3 regions of the Mesorhizobium sp. U510 genome follow, and region 1 is predicted to be linked to each of the others. Evidence: predicted binding sites of a transcription regulator. Region 1 holds the regulator's gene; each other region holds the start of a gene.
The links. The regulator LexA, encoded in region 1, represses DNA repair genes until DNA is damaged. The targets are predictions, from matches to a motif close to TGTTCNNNNTGTGTTCNG.
Positions count from the first base shown of each region.

Region 2: a site for LexA is predicted at 7,432-7,449, ahead of recA (recombinase RecA). Genes of this name have one in related genera too.
Region 3: a site for LexA is predicted at 6,920-6,937, ahead of ACLGL5_RS07595 (DNA recombination protein RmuC). Genes of this name have one in related genera too.

Region 1 is NZ_CP180532.1:4,590,995-4,601,090, forward strand. Features, by position in the region: gene kynU (kynureninase) at 1-923, opposite strand, end outside; gene ACLGL5_RS24045 (ABC transporter permease) at 943-1,866, opposite strand; gene ACLGL5_RS24050 (ABC transporter ATP-binding protein) at 1,872-2,651, opposite strand; gene ACLGL5_RS24055 (ABC transporter substrate-binding protein) at 2,711-3,697, opposite strand; gene ACLGL5_RS24060 (GntR family transcriptional regulator) at 3,850-4,623, shown strand; gene lexA (transcriptional repressor LexA) at 5,001-5,738, shown strand; gene ACLGL5_RS24070 (ComEC/Rec2 family competence protein) at 5,732-8,185, opposite strand; gene gltX (glutamate--tRNA ligase) at 8,289-9,713, shown strand; gene gltA (citrate synthase) at 9,897-10,096, shown strand, end outside.
Region 2 is NZ_CP180532.1:4,118,260-4,128,355, forward strand. Features, by position in the region: gene sufB (Fe-S cluster assembly protein SufB) at 1-57, shown strand, start outside; gene sufC (Fe-S cluster assembly ATPase SufC) at 85-840, shown strand; gene sufD (Fe-S cluster assembly protein SufD) at 860-2,128, shown strand; gene ACLGL5_RS21465 (cysteine desulfurase) at 2,133-3,377, shown strand; gene ACLGL5_RS21470 (SUF system Fe-S cluster assembly protein) at 3,386-3,778, shown strand; gene sufA (Fe-S cluster assembly scaffold SufA) at 3,881-4,261, shown strand; gene ACLGL5_RS21480 (GFA family protein) at 4,389-4,886, opposite strand; gene ACLGL5_RS21485 (TfoX/Sxy family protein) at 4,974-5,297, shown strand; gene ACLGL5_RS21490 (pseudouridine-5'-phosphate glycosidase) at 5,299-6,216, opposite strand; gene ACLGL5_RS21495 (carbohydrate kinase family protein) at 6,281-7,225, opposite strand; gene recA (recombinase RecA) at 7,507-8,604, shown strand; gene alaS (alanine--tRNA ligase) at 8,864-10,096, shown strand, end outside.
Region 3 is NZ_CP180532.1:1,139,420-1,149,515, reverse strand. Features, by position in the region: gene ACLGL5_RS07635 (LLM class flavin-dependent oxidoreductase) at 1-736, opposite strand, end outside; gene ACLGL5_RS07630 (DUF6481 family protein) at 958-1,386, shown strand; gene sugE (quaternary ammonium compound efflux SMR transporter SugE) at 1,487-1,801, opposite strand; gene ACLGL5_RS07620 (hypothetical protein) at 2,005-2,271, opposite strand; gene ACLGL5_RS07615 (transglutaminase-like domain-containing protein) at 2,344-3,153, shown strand; gene ACLGL5_RS07610 (cation diffusion facilitator family transporter) at 3,278-4,231, shown strand; gene ACLGL5_RS07605 (GFA family protein) at 4,308-4,712, shown strand; gene ACLGL5_RS07600 (class I SAM-dependent methyltransferase) at 4,794-5,606, shown strand; gene ACLGL5_RS07595 (DNA recombination protein RmuC) at 5,616-6,887, opposite strand; gene def (peptide deformylase) at 6,991-7,521, shown strand; gene fmt (methionyl-tRNA formyltransferase) at 7,530-8,483, shown strand; gene ACLGL5_RS07580 (GNAT family N-acetyltransferase) at 8,480-8,986, shown strand; gene truA (tRNA pseudouridine(38-40) synthase TruA) at 9,108-9,857, shown strand; gene ACLGL5_RS07570 (hypothetical protein) at 9,963-10,096, opposite strand, start outside.

The sequences.
Region 1 (10,096 bases):
TTCTTGCGCACCGCCGCCATGTCGACATCGTCCCAGATATCGAGCGCCCCTTTCAGCGCCCGCATCGACAGCACCGGCTGCGTGCCGCACAGGAACCGGCGGATGCCGCTGCCGGCCGCATAACTTTGTTCAAAAGCGAAGGGCCGTGCATGGCCCCACCAACCGCTCAGCGGCTGATGGACGTCGTCGTGGTGGCGCTTCGCTGCATAGATGAACGCCGGCGCACCCGGACCGCCATTGAGATATTTGTAGGTGCAGCCAATGGCGAAATCGGCGTTCGCAGCATCGAGTTCGACCGGCAACGCGCCGGCCGTATGGCAGAGATCCCAGACGATCAGCGCACCGACCTGATGGGCCTTGCACGTCAGCGCGGCCATGTCGCGCAATTGTCCGGTTTTGTAATTGACGTGGTTGACCAGGATGACCCCGACGCGCTCATCGATCAGCTCCTCGATGGTGGGCGCGTCGACGCCTTCGAGCCGCAGCACCGTGCCCGGCCGCGTCGAGGCCACGCCTTCGGCCATGTAGAGATCGGTCGGGAAACTGTCGCCCTCAGCGACGATGACCGAGCGGTTCGGCCGAATGCCAAGGGCTGCATGCAGCACCTTGTAGATGTTGATCGAGGTCGTGTCGCAGACCACCGTCTGGCCGGCCTCGGCGCCGATCAGACGTCCGAGTTGGTCGCCGAGCGCGACCGGCATGTCGAACCAGCCCGCGGTGTTCCAGGCGCGGATGAGATCCTGCGCCCATTCCTGCGTCGCCGCCTTTTGCAGCTCGTTGAAGACGGCGGGCGCCGCGGCACCCAGCGAGTTGCCGTCGAGGTAGATCACACCTTCCGGCAAAATGAAGCGGTCGCGCATGGCACGCAGCGGATCCGCCGCATCCATGGCTTCGACTGCGGCGAGATCGATCGTTGCACGCATGATGTGTGACATTCCCTGGTTATTCACGGATCGCTTCGCGCGCGGGCGCTGGTCCCCGGCTGCGCTTGAGGCTCGGCAGAGCAAGCATGGCGAGCACGAACAGGCCCGTGGCAAGCTTCAGGTCGGGAGGCGGCATGCCGGCGGCAAGGCAGAACGACACCAGCTGGTAGTAGATGATCGCGCCGGCAAAGGGCGCCAGCAGCTGGCGCGAGACCGTCTGCTTGCCAACGACCGCCTCGCCGATCATCAGCGCGGCAAGGCCGTTGATGAGGATGCCCAGCCCCATATTGACGTCGGCAAATCCCTGCGACTGCACCATCAACGCGCCGCTCGAGGCCGAAAACGCGCTTGCCAGCCCGACACCGCCTATGGTCGCCGCCCAGACATTGATGCCCTGCGCCTCGGCCATGTCGGGATTGGCGCCGACGGCGCGCACGGCGGTCCCCTTCTCGGTTCTGAAGAACATGTAGAGCGCCGCAAAGGCGATGAGCGCGAGAAGGCCGGCGACGACGATCTTGCTGGCCGGAAAACCCGGCCGCGCGAACGGCACCCAATCGAACACGGTGGGCGAGCCGAAAACCGAAAGGTTAGACTTGCCCATGATGCGCAGGTTGATGCTGTAGAGCATCGTCATCATCAGGATGCCCGCCAGCAGCGTGTGGATGCGGAAGCGCAGATGGATGAAGGCGGTGCAGCAACCCGCCGCGAAGCCCGCCACAAATGCGACGACGATGCAGGTCAGCGGCGATACCCCGGCAGCCAGCAGCACGCCGCAGACGCAGCCGCCCAGCGGAAAGGCGCCTTCGCTAGTGAGATCGGGAAAGTTCAGCATGCGGAACGGGATCATGATGCCGAGCACGACAAAGGCCAGGATCAGGCTCTGCGCCAGGGTCACCGGCATGATCGCGACAAAGCTCGTCAGAACGTCCGGAATAAAGCCCATGGTGATCAGCTCGCCAGCAACATGCGGTCGGTCTTGATGGAAAAATGGCCGATCAGATCGATAACCGTGACCCTCGCCTTCTCCTCGCCGGAGACCTCCAGCAGGACCCGGCCCGCGTCGAGCATGATCACCCGGCTGCCATAGTCGACGGCGTGCTGCATGTTGTGGGTCACCATCAGCGTGGTCAGCTTCAGCGCGTTGACGGCACGCACCGTCGCCTGCATGACGATCTCGGCCGTGCGCGGGTCGAGTGCCGCGGTATGCTCGTCGAGCAGCAGCAGGTCCGGCGATCCGCCGACTGCCATGATCAGCGACAGCGACTGCCGCTGCCCGCCCGAGAGCAGGTCGACACGGGTGTCGAGACGATTTTCGAGGCCGAGGCCCAATATCGACAGGCGCTCCTTGTAGGACGCGAGCCGCGTGGCGTTCAGCCCTTGCCGCAGCGTGCGTTTTTGGCTGCGCAGATCGGCCAGCAGCATGTTCTCCGCCACGGTCATGCTGGCGGCGGTGCCTCGCATCGGATCCTGGAAGACGCGCGCCAATCGTGTGGCGCGCTTGTGCACCGGCATGGCTGTCACGTCGGCGCCGTTGATCAGGATCTTGCCGGAATCCAGGACGAGGGCTCCGGAAATAGCGTTGAGCATGCTGCTCTTGCCGGCCCCGTTGGAGCCGATGACGATGCCGAACTCGCCGGTGGCCAATGACAGGCTGAGGCCGTCGAGCGCGACCTTCTCGTCGGCCTGCCCCTTGTAGAATACTTTGCGCGCGGATCGGATATCGAGCATCGTTCCTCCCTGGCCGGAAGGGCGACGGCGCCAACGCCATCGCCCCTTGCAGCCCGATATCAGTCGACGATGCAGCCGCAATCGGCCATCGAAGCCGGTATCTCGATGCCGAACGCGGCCATCGCCTTGCGGGAAATCGTTGCCATGTGATCCTTGTAGGCCGGGCGCGACGGCGCGATCGTCTTGGGATCCTTGCCCTTGAGGATTTCGGCGGCGATGTTGCCGGCGTTCATGCCGACCTGCGTGTAATTGACCGCGAAGCTCGCCGGCACGGTGCCGTTGCGGACCGCGCTGTCATCAGAGTTGACGACCGGGATACCGGCCTGGCGTGCGGCCGCGGAGACAGCGGCGATTGCCGGCTGGATCAGGTTCGAGGCCGGACCGTAGATCACGTCAGCCTTGCCGGCGAGCGAAGCGATGCGTTGCTGGATGTCATTGACGTTGTCGATGCCGACTTCCACGACCTCGAAACCGGCCGCCGGCGCCGCCGCCTTGATCTTTTCTATCAGGGCAACGTCATTGGCCTCGCCTGGATTGTAAGGCACCCCGAAGCGCTTGGCGTTCGGCAGCAGCTTCTTGGTGAAGGCCATCACCGCGGCGACATCCTGCAGATCGCTGGCGCCGGTCATGCCTTCGTCTCCGGCGTCCCACGACGGCACCAGCTTGGCCGCCACCGGATCGGTGACAGCGGCAAAGACGATCGGAATGCCGGAACCGGCGAGCGCCTTCTTGGCGATCTGCGATACCGGCGTGGTGATGGTGTAGATCAGCTTGGGCTGCTCCGCCTGCAGCTTGGCAATCATCTGCGGCACCAGCGATGCATCGAAGTTGGTATGGCTTTCGGTGTAGACGACGTCCTTGCCCTCGACAAAACCGTTGTCCGTCAATGCCTTCTTGAAGCCGGCTATGGCGGCATTGAGCTGCGGATGCTCGCCGAAATTAGCGATGCCGATGCGTATCTGATCGGCCGCGGCGCTGCCTGCGCTGACCATTAATGCGCCTGCCAGGGCCAATCCCGACAGCCAAGCGGACTTCGACTTCAACATCATTTCCTCCCAGATTTGATCAGCGCCGCCCACAGGACGGCAACTGCGGCGATCATGGTCAGTCGCCCGCCGTGTGTCAAACATTATATATAATTCTTGCCATACCTCCGCTTCATATATAATTTTCGCAAGCCGATGACGGACGGATGGCGATGCAGGATCAGAACAATTCCACGAAGACCGAGGCGGCCTATCAGCTGCTGCGGCGCGATATCCTGACCACCCGCCTCATGCCGGGCGCGCCGCTCAAGCTGAGCGCGCTGCGCGGCACATACGGCGTCGGCTGGACGCCGCTGCGTGAAGCCTTGTCCCGACTTGAAGCCGAGCGCCTGGTCACCGCCATCAGCAATCGCGGCTTTGCCGTCGCTCCCGTGTCGCGCGCCGAGCTCGAGGACTTGGCGCGCGCAAGGATGGTTGTCGAAATGCCGCTGTTCCTGGAATCGATCGCGAACGGCGGCAGGGAATGGGAGGACGCGGTCGTCACCGCTCATTACCGGCTCTCCCGGTGCAAGACCGCGGTCGAAGACCCTTCCGATGCGGCCGTCGACAAATGGGACGAGAGCCACGAGGCCTTCCATGCGGCTCTGCTGAGCGCGGCGACGTCGAACTGGCTATTGCGCTTCCGCTCGACGATCGCCGATCAACTGCGTCGGCATCATCGGTTTCTCGGCCTGGCGCCGACATTGCGGGCGGCGGCCGGCCTCAAGGACGGCTATGGCGAGGCTATGGACGCCCTGCGCGAGGCGATCGCCATCGAGCATCACACCGCAATCATGGAAGCGGCGCTCGATCGCAATGTCGAGCGGGCAAAGGCGCTGATGACCGCGCATATCGGCTACACGCTGCATGTCTATGTCCACAGCGAAGACAACGGCGCCAACACCTACACCGCGCGCGCCGGCAGCCTGAAAGCGGTTTCCGGATGACGTTGCCGCGGCGTCCATATCCACGCGGCCATGGCCGGCCTGAACCCGCGACCGTTGGCATTTTGATTTCGTTTCGTTCCGCCGGAAATGGATCGATACACCGTACAAATCCGCTCTGTGGACGCCTCTCAAATGCCTGATGCCAAACCGCATCCAGGGGTAGGCCACAGGCCATTAACCAAAATGATTTCAATGAACCTGCGGGGAGCGGAAGCGGTCTAGCGCGGCCCGCTGCCGGGGCCAAATAATTTCGGACGCGTTAACAAATTCATTAAACTTTAAACAGTTGCGGAACACAACTGGAACAGATAGTGTTTGTTCTGGGTTTGTTTTTCGATTCTGATTCACACCCGTCGTTCAATGCCTTGGGGGCCGCCATGCTGACACGCAAGCAACATGAACTGCTGATGTTCATTCATGAACGGCTCAAGGAAAGCGGCATTCCGCCTTCCTTCGACGAAATGAAGGAAGCGCTCGATCTTGCCTCCAAGTCAGGCATTCATCGCCTGATCACGGCACTGGAGGAACGCGGCTTCATTCGCCGGCTGCCCAACCGGGCGCGGGCGCTGGAAGTGCTGCGGCTGCCGGATTCGATCGCACCCGGCCTCAACGCGGCAAAGAAATTCTCGCCAAGCGTCATCCAGGGCAGCCTCGGCCAGGGTGGTCTTGGCCGCCAGATCAAGCCGGCGGCATCGCGCTTGCCCGCGGCCGGCAATAATGACGATGCGGTTTCCGCCGTGTCGATCCCGGTGATGGGTCGCATCGCCGCTGGTGTGCCGATCGATGCCATCCAGCATCAGACACATTCGATCTCGGTACCGCCGGACATGATCATGGGTGGCGAGCATTATGCACTTGAGGTCAAGGGCGACTCGATGATCGACGCCGGCATCTTCGACGGCGACACGGTCATCATCCGCAACGCCGACACGGCGAGCCCGGGCGAGATCGTCGTGGCGTTGGTCGACGAGGAGGAAGCAACCCTGAAACGGTTCCGCCGCAAGGGCGCCTCGATCGCCCTTGAAGCCGCCAACCCGGCCTACGAGACGCGCATTTTCGGGCCAGACAGGGTCAAGGTGCAAGGCAAGCTTGTCGGGTTGATCCGGCGCTACTGAGCAGGAACGGCAGGCTTTTCGGGTTTTTGATAGGGCGGCAGCCCCCTCGCCTCGCGCGAAAATTTTCGCTGCTCGTGCCAGGGCCGATATGGCCCGTCCACCGCGAAGCTGATGATTGGCGGACCTGTCGCCGATTGGCGGTCGAAGAAGACGGCGGCACTGCCCTTGCGGGCAAGTTGCCGTTTGGTGACGACAACAACCAGCGGATTGTGGCAGGAATCATAGCCGGTTGCGTCATTGACGACGATCAAATCGGCGAAGCCGCAAGCCTTCCAGGTGTCCTTGCGGTCTTCGACATGCGCGATGATCGCCCCTGACGGGTGCCGGGCAAGACAGACGCCATCCGTGCAATAAAACGGCGCTCCCGGCGGCAGATTGGCGGCATCGGCAATGTCGAATTGCCAGTCCGCCTTGTCGAACATCTCCGGCACGACGATGGTTTCGGACACCAGCGCGCGTTTCCAATTGTCGACGGTGAACTCGTTCGGGCGAGCCCGGCTGACCGCGAGTTCTCCACCGCCGATCGGCAGCGCCACCAAACGCGCATCTTCGGAAATCAGCACATCCGGGGCGCGCGTATCCGATACTGTCAGCAGGCCGGCAAGCGCGAATGGCACTGCCGCGAGCCGCAGCCAGGTCGTCGCCATCGTCGCGATGATCAGGGCGATGGTCACCAGCAGCACGGATTGCTGCGAAATCAGCCCGACCGCATCGACCGGGGAGCGCTCCGATATCCACGCCGATATGGCGATCATTGCGGTCAGGCCCTTGCCCATCACGTAAAGGAAGGGACCGTCGGCACCAAAGGGCATCGCAAGCGAACTGAGAACAGCGAAAGGCATGACAATCAGTGACACGATCGGCATGACGGCCAGATTGGCGAACAGGCTGAGCGGCGACACACGCTGGAAATGCCAGATGGCAAACAGCGCCGTGGCGCAGCCGGCGATGATGGATGTCATCGCCAACCCACCCGTCGCCAGCAGGAATTTTCGCGTGAGAAAACCCGGCAGGGATCGCTTTGGCGGTGGCGGTCTTGCCTTTCCCGCATGGTGATCCGCCCAGCCGGCATAAGCCCCGACCAGCGCCGCGGTCGCGGCGAACGACATCTGGAAGCTTGGGCCGACTACCTCATGCGGCGACACCACAATGACGGCGATCGCCGAGATCGCAAGATTGCGCATGGTCAGCGCCGCGCGATCGAACAGCACGGCAATCAGCATCACCGCCAGCATGATGAAGCTGCGTTCGGCCGCGACGACGACGCCGGAAATGACGAGATAGGCGGCGATCGAGAAAAGGGCCGCGGCGGCCGCATATTTCTTCACCGGCCGACGCGCGGAAAAGTCCGGAAACAGCGCGAAGGCGCCGCGCAGCAGCCCCATGATGGTACCGGCGACGAGCGCCATATGCAGTCCGGAAATGGAGATGATGTGATAGATGCCGGTGCGTCGCATCGCCTCGTTGATTTCATCGGGAATGCCGGCCCGCACGCCGACGATCAGCGCCGCCGCGATCTCACCCTCGGCACCGCCAACCGTGGCCCTGATGTGGTCGGCAATGGCTTCACGGGCATTTTCTATCCCCGAGAAAAGGCGGGCCGTGAGCGGCACCTCGTCGTCCGTGGCTGAGACAAGCTTTGGGTTGCCGAGAAAGAATCCGCTGCCGCCAATGCCGGCAAAATAGCTGTCGAAGGAGAAATCGTAACTGTCCGGCCGCACCGGACCGGTCGGCGGCAACAGTTTAGCATAGCCGGTGACCAGGGAGCCGGCAGTCATTTCCGCCGGGATATCTCGCGCCGAAAGCCTGACCCTTTCCGGCGCATAGCGCAGTTTCGGCCGGGCGGTCGACGTCACGTCGATGGTCAGCCGGATGCGGCCGGTCTCCATCCGGTCGAGCGAAACGACACGGCCGGTGACTTGCGCCGAGATTTCCGAACCCAGCATCTGGGTGCCCGCCCGCCATGTCTCGACCTTGGCGACAAGCAGGCCAAGCGCGCACAACAATGCCGCCGTGAAGCCCAGATGGGTTTTGGGCCAGGAGCGCGAAACAAATGCACAGACCGCCATCAGCACGACGACCGCGACAGGCTTTGCAAAATCAGGCTCCGTCGCGAGCGAATAATAGCCGATCGCTCCAGCGGCCAGACAAACCGGCACCAGCAGGAAGGCGATGCCCCGGTCAAGCTCGAGCTCCGCTGCCGTCGCCGCACTATGGCGTAGGCGAGGCCAGGAAACCCGGGCGAGTCGCCGCCGGACACGCACAATCCGGCCTGAAGCAGGCGGCGGAAGTGTCGCCGGCATATCCGCCTGCGGCGGCTGGCTGCCGGGTGCAGGCATAAGGGGCGATGGCAGTGGGTTCGCAAGGGGAGATGCAAACAACGACCGTTCGCTGACGCCAACACCAGCGTCCTCGCCCTGATCCGAGCCCCAGCCTCGTCCAGCCATCGGGTCCTGCCCCTTGCACCCCTGACGCCCTATGCTACATGAACGCGCGACGCGCGAAAGTCCGCGCGGCCGCACCCCGCTTCAGATGGTTTCCGAGAGTTTCATGTCCGACAAGGTCGTCACCCGTTTTGCCCCCTCGCCCACCGGCTATCTGCACATCGGCGGCGCGCGCACGGCTCTGTTCAACTGGCTCTATGCCAAACACACCGGCGGCACGATGCTGCTGCGCATCGAGGACACCGATCGCGAGCGTTCGACCGCCGCCGCGACGGCTGCCATCCTCGACGGCCTCTCCTGGCTCGGCTTGACCTGGGACGGCGACGCGGTCTCGCAGTTCGAGCGCGCGCCACGCCACCGCGAGGTCGCGGAGGAACTCGTGCGTCTGGGCAAGGCCTATTACAGCTACGAGACGCCGGCCGAGTTGGAGGCGATGCGCGAGGCAGCACGGGCCAAGGGCCTGCCGCCGCGCTACAACGGCCAGTGGCGCGACCGCGCCCCCTCTGAGGCGCCTGCGGGCGTCAAGGGCGCCATCCGCATCAAGGCGCCGACCGAAGGCGAGACGATCGTCCATGACCGCGTCCAGGGCGAGGTGCGCTTCCCCAACAAGGATCTCGACGACTTCATCATCCTGCGTTCGGACGGCAACCCAACCTACATGCATGCCGTCGTCGTCGACGACCACGACATGGGTGTCACCCACATCATCCGCGGCGACGACCACCTGACCAATGCGGCCCGCCAGACCGTGATCTACAACGCCATGGGCTGGGACGTGCCGTCTATGTCGCACATCCCGCTGATCCATGGCGCCGACGGCGCCAAGCTGTCGAAGCGCCATGGCGCGCTCGGCGTCGAAGCCTATCGGGCCATGGGCTACCTGCCGGAGGCACTGCTCAACTACCTGGCGCGCCTGGGCTGGAGTCATGGCGATGACGAGATCATGTCGATCAAGGACATGATCTCCTGGTTCGATATCGGCGACGTCAACAAGGGCGCTGCCCGCTTCGATTTCGCCAAGCTGGAAGCGATCAACGGCGCGCATATGCGGCGCATGGCCGACGCGAAGCTGTTGGACATCTTCATCGCCACTCTGCCCTATCTCGAGGGTGGCCCGGCGATGGCCGCGCGCCTCAACGAACACAACAAGGCGCAGTTGCTGGCGGCCCTTCCGGGCCTGAAGGAGCGCGCCAAGACGCTGGTCGAGCTCGTCGATGGCGCGGCCTATCTGTTCGCCACGCGACCGCTGCCGGTCGACGAGAAGGCGGCCCTCCTGCTCAACGACGACGCCCGCAAGATCCTGCGCGGCGCTCACGAAGCTTTGAATGCGTTTTCCGGCGACTGGACTGCAGCCGCGGCGGAAGCCGTGATCCGCGACTATGCGCTGGCCGGTGGCCACAAGCTTGGCGCCGTGGCCCAACCGTTGCGGGCCGCGCTGACCGGCAAAAGCACCTCGCCTGGCGTGTTCGACGTGCTTGCCGTGCTTGGGCGCGAGGAAAGCCTGGCGCGCATAGCGGATCAAATCGATTAGGAGCAAACTGGCCCAAGAAGATTGGCATTGAAAGGCGCGTTTCGCAGTGCAACATTAGGCCTTGGCCCAATCTGGCACGCACCTCCTAAAATGCGGTGGCGAATACGCGCATTGCGGTGATTTCGACGTGTCGCTCTGCAGAATTTGCCTTTGCCGGCATGAGGAAACAACAAGGAGTTTGCAATGACCGAAGCTGCGAAAAAACTGGATGTGGGCGGCGCGAACCAAGAGGCTACCGCAACGCTTCAATTCGCCGGCAAGACCCATGAATTCAAGGTGCGAAGCGGCTCCGTCGGACCCGACGTCATCGACATCGCCTCGCTCTACAGCACGACCGGCGCCTTCACCTACGACCCCGGCTTCACTTCGACGGCAAGCTGTGA
Region 2 (10,096 bases), 470 kb from region 1:
TTTGCCGTCGAGGCGCAGAAGCTGATCGGTATCTCGCTTGAGGGCTCGGTCGGCTGACCGGACAGATATTCAGGAAACAAAAGAATGCTTGAGATCAAGAACCTGCATGCCCGCATCGTCGATGACGGCACCGAAATCATCCGCGGCCTGAATCTGACGGTGAAAGCCGGCGAGGTCGCCGCGATCATGGGCCCGAACGGCTCGGGCAAATCGACGCTGTCCTATATCCTTGCCGGCCGCGAGGACTATGAAGTCACCGAAGGCGACATCCTCTACAACGGCCAGTCGATCCTCGAAATGGATCCGGCCGAGCGCGCCACGTCGGGCATTTTCCTCGCCTTCCAGTACCCGATGGAGATACCGGGCGTGGCGACCATGGAATTCCTGAAAGTGGCCATGAACGAGCAGCGCAAGGCGCGTGGCGAAGAGCCGCTGAAAATCCCCGAATTCCTCAAGCGGGTGAAGGAAGCCGCGGCCTCGCTCAGCATGGACATGGCGATGCTGAAGCGGCCGCTCAATGTCGGCTTCTCCGGCGGCGAGAAGAAGCGCGCCGAGATTTTGCAAATGAAGCTGCTGGAGCCAAAACTTTGCGTGCTCGACGAGACCGATTCCGGCCTCGACATCGATGCGCTGAAGATCGTTTCCGACGGCGTCAACGCGCTGCGTGCACCCGACCGGGCCTTCCTGGTCATCACCCACTACCAGCGCCTGCTCGAGCACATCGTGCCTGATAGCGTGCACGTGCTCTACAGGGGCCAGGTCATCAAGTCCGGCGACAAGTCGCTGGCGCTCGACCTCGAAGCCAATGGCTATGCCGGCGTGATCGGCGAAGCCGCGTGAGATGCCAGAGGCAAGACTGATGAATATGCACACACAACCGCAGCGGACACCGGCCGAGACAGCGTTGATCGACGCGTTCGGCGACCGGCTGTCGCTGCTGCCGGGCGACGGCGCGGTGATGCTGAAGCGCGACGACGCGATTGAGGCGATCAAGCACGGCCTGCCGACGCGGCGCGTCGAATCCTGGCATTACACGGACCTGCGCCGGCTGTTGAACGTGGTGCCGGACTTCGATCCAGCCGCCATGGCCAAGGCCATCGCGCCGATCGTCGAAGGCTCCGCCGTTCTGCCGGTCCTGAACGGCAAGTCCGACGCAAAGGTGCCGGCCATCGAGGGCGTTGCCGTCCAGTGCCTGTCGGAAAAGTTGATTGATGGCAGCATCGCGCCGGGGCTCGATCCCTATGGCAGCGACGATGCCATAGGCGCGCTGAACACCGCTTTCGTTGCCGATGGTTATTTTGTCGACATCGCCGATGGCACGGAACTTGAAAAGCCGATCGAGCTGCAGAATGTGCAGGCCGGCGGCCAGACCCATGTGCGCCTGGCCGTTCGCGTCGGCGCCGGCGCCAAGGCCGTTATCGTCGAGCGTCAGGCGGGTGATGGCGCCGCGCTGGTCAGTTCCGTCAGCCAGCTCGTGCTTGGCGAGGGTGCCGAGGTGACATGGCTGATCGTCCAGGAGCAGCCGGACAGGGCGACGCATCTGGCGCAGTTTAAGGCCCATATCGGCAAGAACGCGAAACTGACGCTTTTCGTGATGAACGCTGGCGGCAAGCTTGTGCGCCAGGAGGTCATGGTCAAGACGACGGGCGAAGGCGCTGATTTCAAGCTGCGCGGCATCAACCTTCTGGCCGGCGACACCCACTCCGACGTGACGATGGTGCTCGACCACGCCGTGCCGCATACGACCTCGACCGAGGTCATCCGCAACGTGGTGACGGGCAAGGCACGCGGCGTCTTCCAGGGCCGCATCAACGTCCACCAATATGCGCAGAAGACGAATGCCAAGATGGCCTGCAACACGCTGTTGTTGTCGGACGATGGCGAGTTCTCGACCAAGCCGGAGCTCGAAATCTTCGCCGACGACGTCGTCTGCGGCCACGGCGCGACGGTGACCGAAATCGACCACGACCATCTGTTCTACCTGATGGCGCGCGGTGTCGACGAGAAGTCGGCTCGCGGTCTGCTGGTCAAGGCCTTCGTGGCCGAGGTGATCGAGGAACTGGACGACGAGACGATCGTCGAGGCGCTGGAAGCGAGACTCGACGAATGGTTTGTGACGCACGGGTGAAATGATGAACGCTCCAGGCAAGATCGGAGATTTCTACGACGTCGAGGCGATCCGCCGCGACTTCCCGATCCTGTCGCGCGAAGTCTATGGCAAACCGTTGGTCTACCTCGACAATGGCGCCTCGGCGCAGAAGCCGCAGGTGGTGCTGGACACGATCCAGCATGCCTATTGCCAGGAATACGCCAACGTCCATCGCGGCCTGCATTTCCTGTCCAACGCAGCGACCGATGCCTATGAAAAGGCGCGCGAGACGGTGCGCCGCTTCCTCAACGCGTCGAGCACCGACAACATCGTCTTCACCTCCAACACGACCTCGGCGATCAACACCGTCGCCTATGGCTATGGCATGCCCAATATCGGCGAGGGCGACGAGATCGTGCTGTCGATCATGGAGCACCACTCCAACATCGTTCCCTGGCATTTCATCCGCGAGCGGCAGGGCGCCAAGCTGGTCTGGGTGCCGGTCGACGATCTCGGCGTCTTCCACATTGAGGAGTTCGAGAAGCGGCTGACCGACCGCACCAAGCTGGTCGCCATCACGCAGATGTCGAATGCGCTGGGCACGGTGACGCCGATCAAGGAGATCGTGCGCATCGCGCACGCGCGTGGTATTCCCGTCCTTGTCGATGGCAGCCAGAGCGCCGTGCATATGCCGATCGACGTGCAGGATCTCGACTGCGACTTCTTCGTCTTCACCGGCCACAAGGTCTACGGTCCGTCTGGCATCGGCGTGCTCTACGGCAAGAAGGACATTCTCCAGGGCATGCGCCCCTTCATGGGCGGCGGGGAGATGATCGAGGAGGTGACGGAAGACATCGTTACCTACAACGAGCCGCCGCATCGCTTCGAGGCCGGCACGCCGCCGATCGTCCAGGCGATCGGGCTGGGTGCCGCCCTCGACTACATGGAAAAGATCGGCCGCGAACGGATCGCGGCGCACGAGGAAGACCTCAAGACCTACGCGCACGAGCGGCTGCGCGCCATCAACTCGCTGCGCATCTTCGGCGATGCGCCGGGCAAGGGCGCGATCATTTCCTTCGAACTGCAAGGCATTCATGCCCATGACGTGTCGATGGTGATAGACAGGCAGGGCGTGGCAGTGCGGGCCGGCACCCATTGTGCCCAGCCGCTGTTGAAACGCTTTGGTGTAACCTCCACATGCAGGGCATCGTTCGGCATGTACAATACCAGGGCCGAAGTCGACGCTTTGGCCGAGGCGCTTGAAAAAGCGCGAAAGTTCTTTGGGTGATGACGACCATGGACGATGTGAGCACAACCGAAGAGACCGCGCCGGAAACGGCTGCAAATGGCATCGTATCGGCCTCGGCCATTCCCGCCGACGAACTGGCGCGGCTGACCGACGACATCGTGTCGGCGCTGAAGACGGTCTACGACCCGGAAATTCCGGCCGACATCTACGAGCTCGGCCTCGTCTACAAGATCGACATCGAGGACGACCGCTCGGTCAAGATCGACATGACGCTGACCGCGCCGGGTTGCCCGGTGGCCGGTGAAATGCCGGGCTGGGTCGAAAATGCCGTCGGCGCCGTCGAAGGCGTGTCCGGCGTCGAGGTCAACATGACCTTCGACCCGCCCTGGTCGCCCGACCGTATGTCGGAAGAAGCGCAGGTGGCGGTGGGGTGGTACTAGCGTCGAGCCTGGTACACTTGCGCCAGGGGTAAAACTTCACCATTTTAGGTGAGGAATCATTCGGCAGGCCTTTAACCTGCATGGAATGGAGAAGGAAAGAGAATGGGACGCTTCGCCGTCATCACGATGACCGAAAAGGCCGCAGACCGGGTGCGCGAGATCGTGGCTACCCGAGACAACGCGCACGGCATCCGCCTCGGCATCAAGAAGGGCGGCTGCGCCGGCATGGAATATACGGTCGACCTGGTGACCGAGCCCAGCACCAAGGACGATCACATCGAACGCGACGGCGCCCATGTCTATGTGGCGCCGGAGGCCGCGCTTTTCCTGTTCGGCACCGAGATGGATTTCGAGCAGACCGCGCTGCGCACCGGCTTCACCTTCCACAACCCGAACCAGAGTTCGGCCTGCGGCTGCGGCGAGTCGGTCGAACTCAAGCCGGCCGACCTCAAGGCGCTGGCCGAAGCACGCGCTTCGGCCTGATCTTACTTCGCCCCGTCTGCGGGGAGAAGGTGTCACGAAGTGATGGGTGAGGGGCAGCACTGGCCCCTCCAAGGTTGGCGCTGCCGCGGCTAGCCTCATCTTGTCCCCGTAAACGGGGCGAAGGCCGCTAATCCACCCACATCCCCATCCGCTTGTGCCAGTCGGCGATCGATTCCTCGGGGTAGACGTCGAACGTCTTGTCGCCTTTGCCGATATCGGGTTCGACCCAGTTCGCCTTGTATTTCAACATCAGATGCACCTTTTCAGGCGGCCTCGGCAGGTCGCTGTCGATCGCCGAGGCGAAGGGGTGCACCAACTCCGGCCATGTCGGGTCGTAAAGCCAGAGCGCCGACCCGCATTTGCGGCAGAAATTGCGCTCGCCGGTCGAGACCTCGCAATGAGGATGCTCGTCGTCCTCGATCTCGGCACGGTAGACGCCAAGGTTCCGCTTACCCCTGATGTTCAGCGTTTCGTAGTCGGCGCCGAGATTGATGGCGAAACCACCGCCGCCCTGCTGCTTGCGGCAGATCGAGCAGTAGCACAGCATGAACGGTACGGGCGTGTGGCTCTCCACCTCGAAACGCACGGCGTTGCAGCGGCAGGACCCCTTGAGCAGAAGCGGCATGACAAGAACTCCGACGGAATGGTCAACCTGTCAGCATGATTTTCGTTGCGCGATGACAATGTCAAATGCCGGTGACATGATTGCGGCATGGACAATGAACGCATCGCCGAACTGTTCTCAGGGCTAGGCCCGGTCAGCATTCGCCGGCTGTTCGGCGGGAAGGGCATCTATTTCGACGGCGTCATCGTCGCCATCGTGCTGCGCGGCGAGTTGCTGCTCAAGGCCGACGAGCAAAGCGCGCCCGATTTCGAAGCCGAGGGCTGCAAGCAATGGGCCTATACCGGCAAGCGCCACGGCAAGCTGGTCGCCATGCCCTATTGGAGCATTCCCGACAGCGCCTTTGACGATCCCGACGAGATGACGGTGTGGGCGCGCCGCGCCTATGAGGCAGGGCGGCGCGCAGGCAAGTGAACTACAGCGCCTTGGCGATCTCGGCAGCCAGCCGCGCATTGTTTTCGACCAGCGCGATATTAGTCTTGAGGCTGCGGCCGCCGGTCAACTCCAGGATTTTTCCCAGAAGGAACGGCGTCACCGCCTTGCCGGTCACGTTGAGCGCCTCGGCCGCCTTTTGCGCGGCGTCGATATAGCCCGCCATCTCTTCAGCAGGGATTTCGTGGTTTTCCGGCACCGGATTGGCGATCAACATGCCGCCACCCAAGCCCAGTGCCTGCCGCGTCCGGAAGAAATGCGCGATCTCTTCGGGCTTATAAAGGGTCAGCGGGGCGCGGAACGGCGACTGCCGCGACCAGAAGGCGGGCATGGTCTCGCAGCCATGGCCGACGACAGGCACGCCTCGCGTCTCCAGCACTTCCAGCGTCTTTTCGATGTCGAGGATCGCCTTGGCGCCGGCCGAGACGACGATGACCGGCGTGCGCGCCAATTCGTCGAGATCGGCGGAGATGTCGAAGCTCTTCTCGGCGCCCTTGTGCACGCCGCCAATGCCGCCGGTGGCGAACACTTTTATCCCGACCATTTCAGCCGCGATCATGGTGGCGGCGACTGTCGTGCCACCCGTGCGCCCTTGCGCGACGGCAAAGCCGAGGTCGGCGCGCGACAGCTTCATGGCGTCACCGGTCATGGCCAGCGATTCGCGCTCGCCGTCGGACAGGCCGATCTTGATGCGGCCGCCAACCACGGCGATCGTCGCCGGTATGGCGCCGCCGTCGCTGATGATCTTCTCGACATTGGCCGCCATGGCGCCATTGTCGGGGTAGGGCATGCCATGGGTGATGATGGTGCTTTCCAGCGCCACAACCGGGCGCCCGGCGGCCAGGGCTTGCGCCACCGGTGCGTGGATGTCGATGAAGGGGCGGGCGGTTTCGGGGCTCATCTGGATCTCCAACTCGCGGTGCGGCGCATGCCGGCAATACAGCGGCACTATGAATTTGCCGGTCTCATGCCACTTCCTGCGCGTCCGGCACAAGTGCCAGCGCTTCCGCGAAGCTTGCCGCGGTAAAATCAGGGATGGCGTCGGCGCTTTCGATGGCCAGCGTCGCCGCCGCGACGCCTTCGCGCAAGGCCTGGCGCAGCGGCAGGCCGCGCAGCAAGGCTGCCACCGTCGCACCCGCCAGCGCGTCGCCGGCGCCGGTGACGTCGGCGACTTTTCTGGGGGCAGGCGGTTGGATCGAAAAAGCGCCTGTCTCGTCGAAACCCAGCACGGGCGCGCTGCCTGCCGTCACGACGCCGCTGGCAAGGCCGCTGCATCGCAAACCGTCGACGACGTCTCGCTCGGCGGCATTTGCATTGACGCCGGCCAGCGCGACGGCCTCGCGCCGGTTCATGAAGACCAGTGCCAGCGCGCCGAGCACCGGTATCAGCCGCACGACCTTGGCCGGCGAAATGGCAATGGCATAGACCGGCTTGCCGGCGGCAAGCGAAACCAGCCGCTCCAGTGCCGAAGACGGCAGATTGGCATCGCACAGTATGGCATCGGCGGCTGCGATCGCCTCGCGGACCTTGGAGCGCCTCATCTGCTTGGGAAACGCCAGATCGTACAGCGCCATGTCGGCGAAGCCGACGATCAACTCGCCCTCGCGATCGATCAGCGCCGTATAGCTCGGCGTCGTGCGGTCGAGGAAGACCGCCGACAGGTCTGCGATGCCTGCCTCGGCGATGGCTCGCGAAATGGTGTCGGCCCCGGCATCGCCGCCGCGCATCGACATCAGCGAGCCCGATACGCCGCGCCGCACCGTGCTGCGCAGCGCGTTGAACACGCCGCCGCCGACATCCTCGCGCATCGTGCCGGGATTGGACGCGGCCGGCACGTAGGCGCCGGACACCTGGCCACGCCGGTCGATATGGGCGCCGCCCACGGCCAGTATCTCTATGGATTTCACCATGCTGGCGATATGCCCTTTGTTATTGCGACTGCACAAGCGCTAGACTGCGCCGCAGACCTTCGCCAGCAAGATGGCGATTCGGCGGATCGATACAATCGAACAGTCTGGCCCAATGTGGGGCGCGTTCCTGTTCGATCTCTTGGTACGAAAAAAGAACAAATACGGATATGACTTGTTTTTCAGATATTTGATCCCTCTTGCCAAACGAGAACAAAAAAGGTACAAAATGGCAGGGATTACGGATTGTCCGGCCTTCATTGACGACCAAGGGGTGATGTATCATGGCTCAGAATTCTTTGCGGCTTGTAGAGGATAAGGCAGTGGACAAATCAAAGGCTCTGGATGCGGCGCTGTCGCAAATCGAGCGGGCTTTCGGCAAGGGCTCGATCATGCGGCTCGGCGCGAACGAGCAGGTCGTCGAGATCGAAACGGTGCCGACCGGCTCGCTCGGCCTCGACATCGCGCTCGGCGTCGGTGGCCTGCCGCGCGGCCGCATCATCGAGATCTACGGGCCGGAAAGCTCGGGCAAGACGACGCTGGCGCTGCACACGGTGGCCGAAGCCCAGAAGAAGGGCGGCATCTGCGCCTTCGTCGACGCCGAACACGCGCTCGACCCGGTCTATGCCCGCAAGCTCGGCGTCGATCTTGAAAACCTGCTGATCTCGCAGCCCGACACCGGCGAGCAGGCGCTGGAGATCTGCGACACGCTGGTGCGTTCCGGCGCCATCGACGTGCTGGTGGTCGATTCGGTTGCGGCACTGACGCCGCGCGCCGAAATCGAGGGCGAGATGGGCGATTCGCTGCCCGGCCTGCAGGCCCGCCTGATGAGCCAGGCGCTGCGCAAGCTGACCGCCTCGATCTCGCGATCCAACACCATGGTCATCTTCATCAATCAGATCCGCATGAAGATCGGCGTCATGTTCGGTTCGCCCGAGACCACGACCGGCGGCAACGCGCTGAAATTCTACGCGTCGGTGCGCCTCGACATTCGACGCATCGGCTCGGTCAAGGACCGCGACGAGGTCGTCGGCAACCAGACCCGCGTCAAGGTGGTCAAGAACAAGCTGGCGCCGCCCTTCAAGGTGGTAGAGTTCGACATCATGTATGGCGAGGGCGTGTCCAAGACCGGCGAGCTGGTTGATCTCGGCGTCAAGGCCGGCGTGGTCGAGAAGTCCGGCGCCTGGTTCTCCTACAATTCGCAACGCCTCGGCCAGGGCCGCGAAAATGCAAAACTGTTCCTGCGCGACAATCCCGATACGGCACGCGAGATCGAACTGGCGCTCAGGCAGAATGCCGGGCTGATCGCCGAAAAGTTCCTCGAAAATGGCGGGTCTGAAGGCGGCGACGACGGTTTTGAGGACGAAGCCGGCGCGATGTAGGGCAACGGACAGAGTTCGGCCATAAAGTCGGCCTATGACCTGATGCTTAAGTAATCGAGTTCTTTAGTACCGCGTCCAAAACCGCCGGCCTTCGCGCCGGCGGTTTTCGTTTTTGGGGCCAATAGACTCCCAGGATTGGCCCAGTTCCGTGTTTCTGGACAGGCTGGAGCGTGCCCGCTAAAAGGCCAAGTCTATTTCTGGAAAGCAGACACCAGTTTCCGCCGGCCGCGCCGGCGGTTTTCGCGAAAAGGCAGCAGTCATGAGTGGCGTGAACGAGATCCGGTCGACCTTTCTCGACTATTTCCGCAAGGAGGGCCACGAGGTCGTGGCCTCGAGCCCGCTCGTGCCGCGCAACGATCCGACATTGATGTTCACCAATGCCGGCATGGTGCAGTTCAAGAACGTCTTCACCGGTCTGGAGAAGCGGTCCTATTCGCGCGCCACCACCGCCCAGAAGAGCGTTCGCGCCGGCGGCAAGCACAACGACCTCGACAATGTCGGCTACACCGCGCGCCACCTGACCTTCTTCGAAATGCTCGGCAATTTCTCCTTCGGCGATTACTTCAAGGAGCGTGCCATCGAGCTTGCCTGGAACCTGATCACCAAGGAGTTCGGGCTGAAGAAGGACAAGCTGCTGGTCACTGTCTATCACACCGACGATGAGGCGGCCGGCTTCTGGAAGAAGATCGCCGGCTTCTCGGATGATCGCATCATCCGCATCGCGACCTCGGATAATTTCTGGGCGATGGGCGACACCGGTCCCTGCGGGCCGTGCTCGGAAATCTTCATCGATCGCGGCGAGCACATCTGGGGCGGTCCTCCCGGCAGCCCCGAAGAGGATGGTGATCGCTTCCTCGAATTCTGGAACCTGGTGTTCATGCAATATGAACAGGTGACGAAGGAGGAGCGCATCGACCTGCCGCGCCCGTCGATCGACACCGGCATGGGGCTGGAGCGCATGGCCTCCATCCTGCAGGGCGTGGAAAGCGTTTTCGAAACCGACCTGTTCCGGCATTTGATCGATGCGGCGTCCTCCGCGCTCGGGCGCGCGCCTGACGCGGAAACGGTGGCCTCCTACCGCGTCATTGCCGATCATTTGCGCTCGTCGTCCTTCCTGGTCGCCGACGGCGTGCTGCCTTCGAACGAAGGCCGCGGCTATGTGCTGCGCCGCATCATGCGCCGCGCCATGCGCCACGCGCAGCTGCTCGGCGCGAACGAACCGCTGATGTGGAAGCTGGTGCCGGCTCTGGTGCGCGAGATGGGCCAGGCCTATCCCGAGCTGCTGCGCGGCGAACAGCTGATCACCGAGACGCTGAAGCTCGAGGAGACGCGCTTCCGCAAGACGCTGGTGCGCGGCCTCGGCCTGCTCTCCGAGGCGACGGAAACGCTGCATGCCGGCGACATGTTGGATGGCGAGACGGCTTTCAAGCTTTATGACACCTACGGTTTCCCGCTTGACCTGACGCAGGACGCGCTGCGCCAGCGCAACATC
Region 3 (10,096 bases), 3.5 Mb from region 1:
CCGCTTGTTCGGTCGTCTCGGCGATGAAGCCATGCACGTTGATGCTGGTCGCGAGACCCGCCGGGTCACTGCCGGCGCGCCTGGCGGCCTCGCGGTAGAGGTCGAACAGCGGCGCGAAGCGCGCCGGCTCGCCGCCGATGATGGCAAGTGCCAGCGGCAGGCCGAGCGCACCCGCGCGGGCCGCGGACTGTGGCGTCCCACCAATCGCGATCCAGACCGGAAGCCTGTCCTGGAAGGGCCGGGGATAGACACCGCGATCGTTGATCGGCGCGCGCAGATTGCCAGACCAGGTGACCTTGACGCTGTCGCGGATGGCGAGCAGCAGATCGAGCTTTTCGGCGAAGAGCTCGTCATAGTCTTCCAGATTGTAGCCGAACAGCGGGAAGGATTCGATGAACGAACCGCGCCCGGCCATGATCTCGGCACGGCCGCCCGAGAGAAGATCGAGCGTGGCGAACTGCTGGAAGACGCGTACCGGATCGTCGGAGGACAATACCGTGACCGCGCTGGTCAGCTTGATGCGCTTCGAGCGCTCGGCGGCAGCGGCGAGCGCCACGACCGGCGCGGAGGCGGCATAGTCGGGCCGGTGATGTTCGCCCAGACCGAAGACGTCGAGACCGACCTGGTCGGCGAGTTCGACCTCCTCGATCAGGTTGCGCAAGCGCTCATGCGGCCCGATGGCGCCCGGGCCGGGCTGGGGGCTGACGTCGGCGAAAGTGTAGAGACCGAGTTCCATGTGATGTCATCCTGGTGTTGGGTTTTGCCGCTAGAAGTAGCCACCGGCTCGCCTCGCCGCCAGAGGGGCTATTGGTGAACAGTGCATGTCGGTTTGGGCGGCAAAAGGCGTCTCCCGGCTGCAACATCGCGGAATTTCATGGCTGGCATACCGATTTGGCGCTTGAACTCTCGGCATTCGCGCGTATGTAAGCCTCGCGAATTGACTTCAGGGAAGTGGACTTGGCTATCTACAGGGAAAAAGACATTTTCGAGCGGCGCAATGCCGCGAACGAGGCAAAGAAGGCGCTTCTGGAGCGCTTCAAGTCAAAGCCGGCGGCAGATGATCCTGCGGTGCTGGCGCGACAGGCTGAACGCAAGGCAATCCTCCAGGCTCGTGAGATCCGCGAAGCCGAGAAGGCCAGGCTGAAGCAGGAAAAGCTGGCACGCGAAGCCGCAGAGAAGGCCGAGCGCGAGGCAGCAGCCGAAGCGGCACGGATCGCCGCCGAAGAGGCAGCCCAAGCCGAGGCCAAAATTCGGGAAGCCGAAGAGACCGAGCGCATTGCCCGCCTGCTCGCCGACGAGGCCGAGCGCAAGGCCAAGCGTGACGCACGCTATGCGGCGCGCAAGGCACGGACCGGCCGAGCTCCTCCGGGCTTCTCGGCCCGCTAGCAGCTTCGGCGCAGCCAAGTTCGAACATTGAATCAGGGTCGCCTCGCAGCGGCCCTGAAGGTGTTTGTGCGGAAGGTGCGCTTTTTTGGGCGACTTCCGCTCAGGCCGCGAATTTCAGCCCCATAATGCCGCAGACGATCAGCGCGATGCAGGCAAGCCGGATCGCGGTGGCGGGCTCGCCGAGCAGCCAGATGCCGAGCAGGGCCGTGCCGACCGTACCAATGCCGGTCCACACCGCATAGGCGGTGCCGACGGGAAGCGCCTTCAGCGCCAGGCCCAGCAAGGTAAGACTGACGATCATCGAGGCGACCGTGAGCACGGTCGGAACAAGCCTGGTAAATCCGTCAGTGTATTTGAGGCCGATCGCCCAGCCGATTTCGAAGAGGCCGGCGAAAAACAGAAAAGTCCAAGACATCGGAACGCTCCATCCAGCATCGGGCCGGAGACAGGATCCGATCCTCAGATGCCGATCATTATGGCGGGTCGTCCCGACCGAATTGTTGGGGAGGCGCGGGGTCGTCCCCGCACTATCGATATAGGTTATCCAAATACCCGATCAAACCCGGCGGCATTGTCTGACGCCGCCGGTGGGATTTGCCGCGCCTGACCTGCCGAGGCCTACTTTTCCTTGATGCGCATCGCCTTGACCGGCGGCGCCTTCAGGACGGGAGCGGGCGCCGGCTTCTTGGCATCCTTCTTCGGCTTGCGGGCTTCCTTGCCTGCCTTCATCGCGCCTTTAGCCATGATTCGTTCCTCCTGTTGCGGGGAGCGAAGTGAAACAAGAGAAACGCTTTGCTGCAAGAGGGCAGCGCTGGCGGGAAGCCTCAGGCTGACTGCTTTCAACCAATTTCTAATTTGCTCGTAAACCATGGCCGTCCGTGCCATTCTCTTCTTCGCACTGCAACATCGACCCGCGCTTTCGCCGGGTGATCGTCGGGCAGGCCGGTCAGGACGAAAATGCGGATCCACATCGGCTGCGAGATGAGCTTCGACTTCCCGCAGGAAACGCCGCTCATAGCGATGCTCAATGTCCACTATTCGCGCGCCTCCGACCTCGAGCGGCCGGATTTCCTAACTTCCAGCCCGCCGGTACCGATCGAGAGCTACCGCGACAGTTTCGGCAATTGGTGCAACCGCTTCGTCGCGCCGCCCGGACGGTTCACCTTCGGCACGGATGCGGTGATCCGCGCGCCCGGCACATTCGAGATGGCCGAGCTGATGGCCTGGCAGCACGAGGTGCGCGACCTGCCGGCCGAAACGCTGCTGTTCCTGCTGCCCAGCCGGTTTTGCGAGAGCGACCTTTTGGCCAGCGAAGCGTGGCGGCTGTTCGGCCACACGCCGCTCGGCATCCCGCGCGTGCAGGCGGTGTGCGATTTCGTTCACAACCATATCGCCTTCAACTACGGCAATGCGCGGCCGACGCGCACCGCGGCGGAAGCCTATCGGGAACAGAGCGGCGTGTGCCGCGACTTCGCGCATCTTGCCGTCACCTTCTGCCGGGCGCTCAACATCCCGACACGCTATTGCACCGGCTACATCAGCGATATCGGCATGCCGAAGCCGTGGTCGAGCATGGATTTCGCCGCCTGGATGGAAGTCTATCTCGGCGGACGGTGGCATGTCTTCGACCCGCGCAACAATGCGCCGCGCATCGGCCGCATCCTGATCGCTTCCGGCCGCGATGCGGCGGATGTGCCGCTGACCCATATTTTCGGACCGGGGACACTGGCCGGCTTCAAGGTGTGGACCGACGAGATCGTCGAATAGTCGCCGTCTCCGCGGCCGATCCCAAACAAATCGCGTCTTGAACGACCCGGCCGTTGGTGCGTTATGGTGGAACTGCGGCCGTCCGGCCGTTAGACTGGGCACGTTGAAACGGGGACCAGACCGCATGGCCGGGCACGGCGGCTCCAAGATGGTCATCTATGCGGCGCTCGCCGGCAATCTGGCGATCGCACTGACCAAATTCGCCGCCGCCTTCTTCACCGGCAGCTCGGCGATGCTGTCGGAAGGCGTGCATTCGCTGGTCGATACCGGCAATGGCGGCCTGCTGCTCTACGGCATGCACCGTGCCGCGCGCCCGGCCGACCGCACGCATCCGCTCGGCTATGCCCGCGAACTCTATTTCTGGAGCTTCATCGTTGCCCTCCTGGTCTTCGCCCTGGGCGCCGGCGTGTCGTTCTACGAGGGCATCGTCCACATCATGGCGCCGGAGCCTGTCGCCAACGTCAAGGTGAACTATGTCGTTCTCGGCTTGTCCTTCCTGTTCGAGGGCAGCTCCTGGCTGGTGGCGCTGAAGGAATTCCGCCGAGAGAAAGGCAAGCAAGGCTGGCTGCAGGCCGTGCAATCGAGCAAGGACCCGAGCGTCTATACCGTGCTGTTCGAGGACAGCGCGGCGCTTCTCGGCCTGATCGTCGCCTTTGCCGGCATATTGGCGGCGGAGCAGCTGGAGATGCCGGAGCTCGACGGCGCCGCCTCGATCGGCATCGCGCTCATTCTCGGCGCCACGGCGATTTTCCTCGTCCGCGAAAGCAAGGGGCTGCTCATCGGTGAGCCGGCTTCGCCCGAGGTGCAGAAAAAGGTGCTGGCGATCGCGCAGCAGGATCCGGCGGTGCAGCGCGCGAACGGTGTCCTGACCGTCCATATGGGACCGCAAGAGATCGTTGCAGGGCTCAGCATCGAATTCGAGGACCATCTGTCGGCGCCGGAGATCGAAGCCTGTGTCGAGCGCATCGAGGCACGGCTGAAGAAGGAGATGCCGGAGATCACGCGGCTGTTCGTCAAGCCGCAGACCACGGGCACCTGGGAGCAGCGGCGCAAGCTGATCGAAGCCGCTTCCAATTAGTCCTGGACCAGCGTTGCACCGTTGCCCCGTCGCATTGCCTTGCTAAGATCAGGCGATGGATTTCGGAGGATTGACCATGAAGATCGACGGCGGGTGCCATTGCGGCGCCATCACCTACGAGGCGGAGGTCGACCCGACAAAGACCTCGATCTGCCATTGCACGGATTGCCAGCAATTGACCGGCACGGCCTTTCGCGTCACCGTTCCCGCGCCCGAGGATCACTACCAGATCACCAGAGGCACGCCAAAAATCTATATCAAGACCGGATCGAGCGGCGCCAAGCGCGCCCAGGCCTTTTGCGGCGACTGCGGGGCGCATCTTTACGCGACGTCGGTTGGCGACGGCCCGAAGATCTATGGAATCAGGACGGGCACCGCGCGGCAACGCGAGGATCTGGTGCCGACACAACAGAAATGGCACCGGTCGGCCCTGCACTGGCTTCCCGAATTCGAAGGCATGAGCATCGTGGAGGAGCAGTAGCACCTGCCTCCCGGCCGAAAGCCGCCCAAGACAGGCAATTCTGTGCTAGCTTCGCTCACCTCAGACGGGCGGATAATAGCGATGTTGGAAACGGACAAGCTGTTTGCCGGCTCGATCCCGGAAAACTACGACCGCTATATGGTGCCGTTGATTTTCGAGCCGTTCGCCGCGGACCTTGCACGGCGGGCAGCGTCCTTCTCGCCCAAAGCCGTGCTGGAAGTCGCCGCGGGCACCGGGGTCGTCACCCGTGCCTTGGCGCCGAAACTGTCCCCTGACGCAAGCTATGTCGTGACCGACCTGAACCAGCCGATGCTCGACTACGCCGCTTCGCTACAGGCTCCCGACAGTCGCATCAAATGGCGCCAGGCCGATGCCATGGCGCTGCCGTTTGAAGACGCGGCCTTCGATCTGGTTTGTTGTCAGTTCGGCGCGATGTTCTTTCCCAGCCGTCCATCCGCCTACCGCGAGGCCAGGCGGGTGCTGAAGCCCGGCGGACATTTCCTGTTCAACGTATGGGACCGCATCGAGGAGAATGTCTTTGCCGATGATGTGACCAATGCGCTGGCTAGGCTTTTTCCGAACGATCCGCCGCGCTTTCTGCCCCGCACGCCGCATGGCTACCACGATACGGCGCTGATCCGCGGAGACCTTGAGGAGGCCGGCTTCTCCGATGTGGCGATCGAGACGAGAGCCGAACAGAGCCGTGCGCCCTCACCGCGCATTCCGGCCGTTGCCTATTGCCAGGGAACGGTGCTTCGCACCGAAATCGAGGCCAGGGATCCCGGGAAACTGGACGCTGCAACGGACTACGCCGCATCCGCGATTGCGGCCAGGCATGGTAGCGGCGCAGTCGCCGCCAAAATTCAGGCACATGTCATCGTGGCGGTGGCCTAGATTAGCCGTTCAGTCGTCGCCTTCGACGACCCGCAGCCTGAGCTGCCCGGTTTTTGAATCGGCAACGCGCGGGCCGGGTTCGAGTTTCGCCGCCGGCACCCGTGACGGCGTCTCCGGGCCGGCATCGCCATCGGCCTGCGCGCCGAACTCCAGCGCCTCGATCTTCTGGCCGCGCTTGGTCACCTTCGACGTCGAGACGAGGATGTCGTCGATGTCCTTGGCCGACTGGCCGAAATGCACCTGCAGCTTGCGCACACGCTCGTCGACGCGCGCGACATCCTCCATCAGCCGGATGACCTCGCCCTGGATCAGATGCGCCTGTTCGCGCATGCGGGCGTCCTTGAGGATGGCCTGAATGACCTGGATCGACAGCATCAGCAGCGACGGCGAGACGATGACAACGCGGGCGCGGTGCGCCTTGTGGACGATCGCCTCGAAATTCTCGTGGATCTCGGCGAAGACCGATTCCGACGGCACGAACATGAAGGCGGTGTCCTGCGTCTCGCCCTGGATCAGGTATTTTTCCGAGATGTCGCGGACATGGATTTCGATGTCGCGGCGGAAAGCCTGCGACGCGACCTTCTGCAGGTCCGCACCGTCGGCGGCGCGGATGGCGTTCCAGGCTTCAAGCGGAAATTTGGCGTCGATGGCAAGTGACGGCGCGCCGTTCGGCATCTTCACCAGGCAATCGGGCCGGCTGCCATTCGACAGCGTCGCTTGGAATTCATAGGCGCCATGCGGCAGGCCGTCGGCGACGATCGCCTCCATGCGCGACTGGCCGAAGGCACCGCGCGTCTGCTTGTTGGAGAGGATGGCCTGCAGCTGCACGACCTGGCCGGCGAGCGACTGGATGTTGCCTTGCGCGGTGTCGATGATCGCCAGCCGCTCCTGCAGTTTCGCCAGGCTCTCATGCGTGGATTTGGTCTGCTCGGTCATGGTCTGGCCGATGCGGCCGGTCATGGCGTCGAGGCGCTGGCCGATCGACTGCGTCAGCTCCGCCTGGCGCGCGCCGAACACTTCGGCAATGGCGCCCATGCGGCCCTGCATCTCGGCCTGGCTTTGCAAGATGCCGGCCATCCGCGCCTCGGCGTCGCGGGCATGGTCGGCGGCTTCCGCGGCAGCGACGGCGCGCGCCTTGGCCGACCGCCACAGCGCGATGACCAGCGCCACGAACAGGCCGAGAAACAACAAGGCGCCGAAGGCCAAGGCGTGGCCCAGCGTGATTGTCGACGCGCCAAGCCGTGCGACAGGCTCGGAAAGGATGGTGCTCAGATCATTCATGTGGACAGCATAGCCGATTCGTGGGGCCGGCACAGATCAAAACGTGAACGAGGCTCAGGTCCACCGGTTGACGCTTTTCGCTGGACGTCTTACGTGGGACGCCATGCCGATCAAGCAGCTCATCATCCTTCCCGATCCCATCCTGCGCCAGGTTTCCAAGCCGGTGGAGCGCATCGACGCGCCTTTGCGCAAATTGGCCGACGACATGCTGGCGACCATGTATGACGCGCCCGGTATCGGCCTGGCGGCAATCCAAATCGGCGAGCCGCTGCGCATGCTGGTGATCGACCTCGCCAAGGAAGACGAAACGCCGGCGCCGCACGTCTTCATCAACCCGGAGATCCTGGAAAGCGCTGAGGCGCGCTCGGTCTACGAGGAAGGCTGCCTGTCGATCCCGGACTATTATGCCGAGGTCGAACGCCCGGCTTCGGTGCGGGTGAAATATCTCGACCGCGACGGCAAGCTGCAGGAGATGGAGGCCGAGGGGCTGATGGCGACCTGCCTGCAGCACGAGATCGACCATCTCAACGGCGTGCTGTTCATCGACCACATCTCGAAGCTGAAGCGCGACATGGTGGTGAAGAAATTCAAGAAGCTCGCCAAGGACAAGGCGCCGGGCAAGCTGGTGGGATAGGGGAAAAAATGCCCCTTCGCGTCATCTTCATGGGCACGCCGGAGTTTTCGGTGCCGACGTTGCGCGCGATCGCCGAGGCCGGACATGAGGTATCGGCCGTCTACACCCAGCCGCCACGCGCGGCCGGCCGGCGCGGGCTGGAGCTGACGCCGTCGCCGGTGCAGCGCGAGGCCGAGCGGCTCGGCATCGCGGTGCGGACGCCGACCTCCCTCAAGGGCGAGGCCGAGCAGGCCGCTTTCAGCGCCCTGCGGGCCGATATCGCCGTGGTCGTGGCCTATGGTTTGCTGCTGCCAAAGGCAATTCTCGACGCGCCCCGGCTTGGCTGCATCAACGGCCATGCATCGCTTTTGCCGCGCTGGCGCGGCGCCGCCCCCATCCAGCGCGCCATCATGGCGGGTGACCTGGAAAGCGGCATGATGGTGATGCGCATGGAAGAGGGTCTCGACACCGGTCCGGTGGGATTGCTTGAAAAATGCGCCATCGACCCCGATATGACAGCCGGCGATCTGCATGATCGGTTGATGAGCGTCGGTGCTGCCCTGATGGTGGAAGCGCTGGCGCGGCTGGAAGGGAACGCCCTGACATTTGCCGCGCAAGCGGCGGAAGGGGTGACTTACGCCAGAAAAATCGATAAATCCGAGACGCGGGTGGATTGGACGCGGCCCGCGGCCGAGGTCCACAACCATCTTCGTGGCCTGTCGCCCTTTCCCGGCGCTTGGTCCGAAATTGACATTGGCGGCCGCGTGGAACGGCTGAAACTGCTTCGCTCGACACTATCCGAAGGCCTGTCGCTTTCGGAAGGTTCGGGCGAGTCGGGAGGAATTCTCGATGACCGGCTGACGGTCGCCTGCGGGGCAGGCGCGATCAGGCTGGTCGAAGTTCAACGTGCGGGCGGAAAGCCCGCCGCCGCGTCGGAATTCCTGCGCGGAGCCAAGATCGTAAAAGGAATGAAGTTCTCATGAGCATGATGTCGATACGCGCGGCGACGCCGCGGGATCGCGAGGCCATTCGCCTCGTCGAGGAACATGCATTCGGCCAGCAGGCGGAGGCCGGGTTGGTCGACGCGCTGGTCACCGGCGGCGACGCCGTCGTCGAACTGGTGGCGGAAGAAGACGGCCAGGCGGTAGGCCACATACTGTTTTCCCGGCTGTTCGTCCAGAATGGCGGCAAGAGCTTCGCGGCCGTGGCGCTGGCGCCGCTGGCGGTGGAACCTTCGTTCCATGGCAGCGGCATTGGCGGCGCGCTGATCCGCGAGGCGCATATTCGCCTGAAGGATGCCGGCGAGACGCTGGCCGTGGTGCTGGGCGACCCCGCCTATTACGGCCGTTTCGGCTACAGCCATGCGCGGGCCGAAAAATTCGAGAGTGAGTACCAAGGCGAGGCGCTGCAGGCGCTGGCCTGGGGCGACGCTCCGGAGGCCGGCAGGCTGGTCTACGCTTCCGCCTTCACCGCTCTCGCCGCGTAGAGCAGTTGACCGTTTCATGGAAACGGTGACCTGCTCTACCTCTTTGTTTTAACGCAATTCCGGACGGAAAACCGTTTCACACTTTTCCTGGAATTGCTCAAGGCGAGAGCTCTAGCCGCAAATGCCGCGTTTTCGCCTCGACATCGAATATGACGGCGGCCTGTTTGCCGGCTGGCAGCACCAAGCCGACCAGCCTTCGGTGCAGCAGGCGATCGAGCAGGCGATCGAGAAATTCTGCGGCGAGGCGGTGCGGTTGCGCGCCGCCGGCCGCACCGATGCCGGCGTGCATGCGACCGCTCAGGTGGCGCATGTCGACCTCGCCAAGCCATGGCCCGGCGACAAGGTGCGCGATGCCGTCAATGCCCATCTGCAGGCAGCCGGCGCGCATGTCGCCATCCTGAAGGCGGCGATCGTCCCGGACGATTTCGACGCCCGCTTCTCTGCCACCGGCCGCCACTATCTCTATCGCATCCTCAACCGCCGCGCGCCCGCGGCGCTGGAAAAGGGCAAGGTGTGGTGGGTGCCGAAGCGGCTCGATGCCGGCGCCATGCACGAGGCCGCGAAACTCCTGCTCGGCCGGCATGACTTCACCACCTTCCGTTCGACCCAGTGCCAGGCCAACAGCCCGGTCCGGACACTGGAACGGCTAGATGTGAGCCGGGCGGGCGACATGATCGAGGTGAGAGCTTCGGCCCGTTCCTTCCTGCACAACCAGGTGCGCTCCATGGTCGGCTCGCTCAAGCGCGTCGGCGATGGCGGCTGGACCGAGGCCAACCTCAAGGCGGCGCTCGAAGCGCGCGACCGCGCCGCCTGCGGCCAGGTGGCGCCGCCCGACGGGCTTTTCCTCATTGGCGTCGATTATCCCGGATGAGCCGGCAGGCTCTATTCTGAACAGTGCCCAGAAGCTGTTCAGAACAGAGTCCGTAGCCGCTATTCAGAGCCAGGCAGGCTCTACCCCGGTAGAGCCAGGCAGGCTCTACCCCGGGAACGGTCCGGAAAGGCTCTGAGCCCCGATATCGTCCGGCACGGTGATGCCAAGCAGTATCTGCAGCCCGAACAGCACCAGCAGCGAAGCAATGAACATGCCGACGAAAACGGCGGTGCCGACCG